DNA from 2 places in the Hahella sp. NBU794 genome. Region 1 is predicted to be linked to the other one. Evidence: riboswitches for the same ligand, from Rfam matches in the RefSeq annotation. Region 1 holds a riboswitch; the other holds the start of a gene.
What was found. Region 1 has a riboswitch for cobalamin ahead of ACQYWX_RS29745 (ABC transporter substrate-binding protein). Riboswitches for the same ligand answer to the same signal wherever they lie in the genome.
Positions count from the first base shown of each region.

Region 2: another riboswitch for cobalamin. It lies ahead of ACQYWX_RS28320 (CbtB domain-containing protein); the one in region 1 lies ahead of ACQYWX_RS29745 (ABC transporter substrate-binding protein).

Region 1 is NZ_CP192738.1:6,743,488-6,745,675, forward strand. It holds gene ACQYWX_RS29740 (FecCD family ABC transporter permease) at 1-147, opposite strand, end outside; gene ACQYWX_RS29745 (ABC transporter substrate-binding protein) at 137-1,018, opposite strand; cobalamin riboswitch at 1,097-1,372, opposite strand; gene ACQYWX_RS29750 (hypothetical protein) at 1,479-2,084, shown strand; gene ACQYWX_RS29755 (PLP-dependent aminotransferase family protein) at 2,091-2,188, opposite strand, start outside.
Region 2 is NZ_CP192738.1:6,441,179-6,443,366, reverse strand. It holds gene ACQYWX_RS28330 (ATP-binding protein) at 1-108, opposite strand, end outside; gene ACQYWX_RS28325 (CbtA family protein) at 113-916, opposite strand; gene ACQYWX_RS28320 (CbtB domain-containing protein) at 1,038-1,214, opposite strand; cobalamin riboswitch at 1,240-1,451, opposite strand; gene cbiB (adenosylcobinamide-phosphate synthase CbiB) at 1,555-2,188, shown strand, end outside.

The DNA of each region.
Region 1 (2,188 bases):
CGGCAGACGGATTTCCCATAGAATCAATTGGGTTTCCAGATCCCACCCCGGCCAGCTCACCCCGGTCACCCGGCCGGTGCACAGAGACAAACCGATCAAAAAGGCGAGCGACAGGCTCAGAATCAGGAGCAAACGGTTATAAGTCATCCGCAGTCTCCGACCCTGACGCTTTACGCTCTTGCGCCAATATGTGATCCGCTACCTTTTGGGCCGCCAGCGTCATGGCAGGCGTTCCGCAGGAGAGCCAGTCGGCCGGGATATACAGGGGCTCGAAACGGGAAGGACGGCGCTTCAATAAAGGGTGTTCCACCCAATTCGTCGCCAACGCTTCGCTGTCATAGCTGTTGCTGACCATCAGCAACAAATCCGGCCGCCAGCGCACCAGCGTCTCCAGATCCACTTGCCCCCAGCCCTGCACGCCCTGTTCGCTCGCCACGTTAATCACGCCGATGGCGTTCAGAAAGGCGTCCTGGAAATTGCCCTCGCCAGCGATCCAGCCATTGGCGTTCAGAATCAGCGCTCTGACTTGTTTATCCGCGATCTTCCCGTGAACCTGAGCGAAATAGGCTCTCAGCCCACTAACGATACTGGCCGCCTGCTCAGGTTTGCGCACCGCTTCACCCATCAGGCTCCAGCTTGACGCCAAATCATCGAGAGATTGCGGCAACGGAATCTCCACCCAACGCATATTGAACTTCCGCACCAGCGGCTTAAGCGAGGAAGCGCCATACTGGCCCGCCATCACGATATCCGGCCGAAGCTCCAGCACTTGCTCGATAAAACCAAAGTTGGCGGGAATGTCGCGCAAGGTCGGTGCAATTTCCAGCTCAGAGGGCTGATGGCTGAGCCAGGTGACTGACACCAGATTTTCCGGGGCGAGATACCCCATCATTTGGTCAACGCACTGATTGACCGACATGACCGTGGGCTCAGCGGCGCGCGCATCGCCCCCGTTGACGGAAAGTGTGAAAGTAAGCGCTGATAGCACTCCCAGGGCCCGAAAAGCCTTAACCAACATGCAGATGCCGCCTTGAATCGATGCGAGGTGCGAATCCGGCGTAAATTCCCCGTTTACGGTCGGATAAAACAGGCTCCGAATGGGAGTCGAACAATGGCAGGTCTCCTGGCTTGCGTTTCGTAGTCCTGTCCCGCCTTCCCGAACATGGAGACAATCTCCACCCAGTGGCCTTTGATAACGTCGCGATAAGGAGGGGCGGCGTTATCCGGGACGAACTCTTCGCTCACAGTTGCGGGGACAGCTCCGGCTGATCGGACGCGCATAAAGTCGCGCCCACCGGATTCCCATTTAATCCTGCTCTCATCGAAAATGATCGAACTTTGAGCAACTGGAACCATTGCGGCCCACATTATCGTGAATTGATCATTTTAAGTCCAGAAAGCCGCTGAGGGGCGCTGGACCTGCCTGCAAGATTGTGTCAGTTTTACGCTCCCGTAATTACTGACAAGAATAAGACTGTATGACCGACGCGCCCTTGTCCCGCCATGGACTCATTCTGAAACGTCTGCTGTTCCTCGTGTTCATGTATGCCGGACTGGCCTATGGCTTGAGCCTGTTGGAATATACCGTCTTCAATCTGACCGGCTGGTCGCCGGTGAGCATCGAACGCAGTGTCGAACTGCACAGCCGGGAAGAGGTGAAAAAAGAATTCGACCTTTGCGGCGGCCCGCTATTCGCCGCCAACGCCGTGGTCAGCGCCCAGGAAGGCGATCGTCTGCTCGCCCGCTGTGGACGCTTCTGGCCTTTCTATCGTTACACCATTGAAGCCACCGCCCACCCATTGCTGCCGGGCTCTTTTATCCTGTATCCGGACGAAGCGCCGGCGGCCGCTACGGCGCGAGAGAATTTCATCATCAATATGCAGGTGATCAACGGCGGCTTCGCCCTGGTAGCGCTGTTTGTGATTGGTTTGAGCTGTTTCGCAGGTTATCGCTTTCTTTTCAAGAAGGACGAAGAAGCCGGCTACAAGACCGCTTTTCACGGCTTTATCAGCAGCTTTCTGATGCTCGCCTGTTATAGCGGCGTCATGTTCTTCATTGATCCCACGTTCAGCTTCGGCTGGTAATCCCGCTTAGCCTGCGCGCAACCAGACGCCCAACTGGCGGATCGCGTCTTCCGCCTCCGCCGTCCAGGGCGCCGCGCAATTGAGCCGCAGGCAATGTCTGTACT
Region 2 (2,188 bases), 300 kb from region 1:
CAGATGGGGATTGATGGCGGCGAGCAGCAACGCGGTTTTTAGCGGTTGCTGGCCGACAACCGCGGCGAAAGGATAGGCGGCGAGGGCTGGCTGGGCGGCGACGTCCATTGACTCAGCGCGCCTGCAGGGCGGCGTCCTGGCTGCTCCAACGGCGCAGGAACCAGGCGCAGGCCAGCCCGACGATCACCCAGAACAGTGCGTTGGTCAGGGTAGCGGCGGTAATGAATTGATGATGCAGCGACTCTAGCGCTTGCAGAGCCTGTGGGTTGGAGGCGGCGAACTCCGGCGCATTGGTGTGCGGCGCGCCGACCAGATGGGGAATAATCATCAGGGGCAGTCCGCCCAGCTTTTTCCATCCCGGCGCGAACGCCAGCAAGGCGAAACCAATCGCGGTAACCAGGGCGGTGGCGATCCACCACAATTGGCGATTTTCCAGTGCGGCGGCCTGCATGCCGGGAATCTCCGGCGGCAGCCCCAGAGCGGGAGCGACAAAGAACACGCCATAGCCCGCCAGCCCCCACAATAATCCCGCGCCCCAGCCTGCGCCGCCTTTGCCGCTGAGTCTGGCGGCGTACATACAAGCCAGCATCAGCGCACTGAAGCCAATGCCGGCGAGCACGTTGGCGAGCAGGGTGTACAGTGTACGCTCCACGCCGTCTTCCGGGGCCCAGGCGTCATCGCCGTGGTGATGGCCGCCAGCTTCAGCGCCGCCGTGCTCGTGTTCATGGGAGTGATGGGCGTCCGCCGCCGCATGCGGGTGATCTTCCACTACGACCGGCTCAGGCTCCTCGCCGCCTTCGTAGGTTTCCGCCTCCAGAATAATGCTGGTGACCTGGGAGTGTTGTACGGCGCTCAGCAGCCCGCCAGCCAACAGGCCAACCAGCAGCGACGCCAGGATAATACGCTGAAACAACATGTCTCTTCCTCATGCAATGCGGTGTGACGTCGCTATGCGCGCAAGCGCCGCACATGAGGTGCGGCGTCAAGTCGGACAGGCGAACGTCTGGCCCTGGCAGGGCCTCAGAATTCAGTAACTGTTAGTGACAGGGGAAAGCAAACGCGTGCCGGGTGTCGTGAGCGGCATTGTGAGCCGCATCCATGGACAGAAAGCCCACTGCGAACAGAATCAGTCCGCCGAAGCACATGGCGCCGATAAGTTGTAGCGCTGCGTTATTGGAAGCCAGCAATGGAAGAGAGAGATTTTTAGTTTGCATGATCTGCGCACCTACCCGTACGAACTGCAGTGGATAAAGCAAGGCCGGTCTCCGGGCTTACGAAAGGTCGAAGCATTTTCGACACAACATTTGCGCCTTCCCATGTCAAAACTGACGACACAGTGGCGTTAGCAAATTACTTTCGATTACCGTTGCGGGGGCAGCACTGGATTAGCGTATCGCGCACCAGATTTCCCGATTATCTCGCGGTCGAGCACCTTGGTCAGCGGGATATGCTATTGGCTGAACGCAGGGGAAGTCAACAAGTTAGCGGGTTGCAATGCGCGCGGACCATGGTGAGAATAGGCCGCCTCATCACGAGCTTGGCGCATACTGACCAATGGATACATTGCTGATTCTTGTCCTCGCCCTGACTTTCGACGCCCTGTTGGGAGAACCGCGCCGGCTGCATCCTTTGGTTGGTTTCGGGCGCTACGCCGGTTGGGTGGAAGGAGCGATTCGCATCGCCGACTTCTCTTCAACAGCAACCCGCGCGCTTGGCGCTGCGGCGGTGACGGCGTCGATTCTGCCCTGGGCGACGCTTGCCTGGCTGGCGAACGAGTGGAGCGAATCTTCCCGCTGGGGACACATTATCTTTTCCGCCTTCGTGCTTTATCTCGCCATCGGCTGGCGCAGTTTGCTGGAGCATGTGCGTCAGGTGGCCGCGCCATTGCGCAGGCATGACGCGGCGGCGGCGCGGCGCAGTCTGTCCATGATTGTCAGTCGCGACACGGCGGAGTTGGGGGAGGAGGAGATCGCCTCCGCCGCTACGGAATCCGCCCTGGAGAACGGCAACGACGCCATCTTCGCCGCCATTTTCTGGTTCCTGCTCGCCGGCGTTCCCGGTGTGGTGATGTATCGCCTCAGCAATACCCTGGATGCGATGTGGGGCTATAAAAACACGCGTTATTTCTATTTCGGCTGGGCGGCGGCGCGGCTGGATGATCTGTTGAATTGGGTTCCCGCCCGACTGA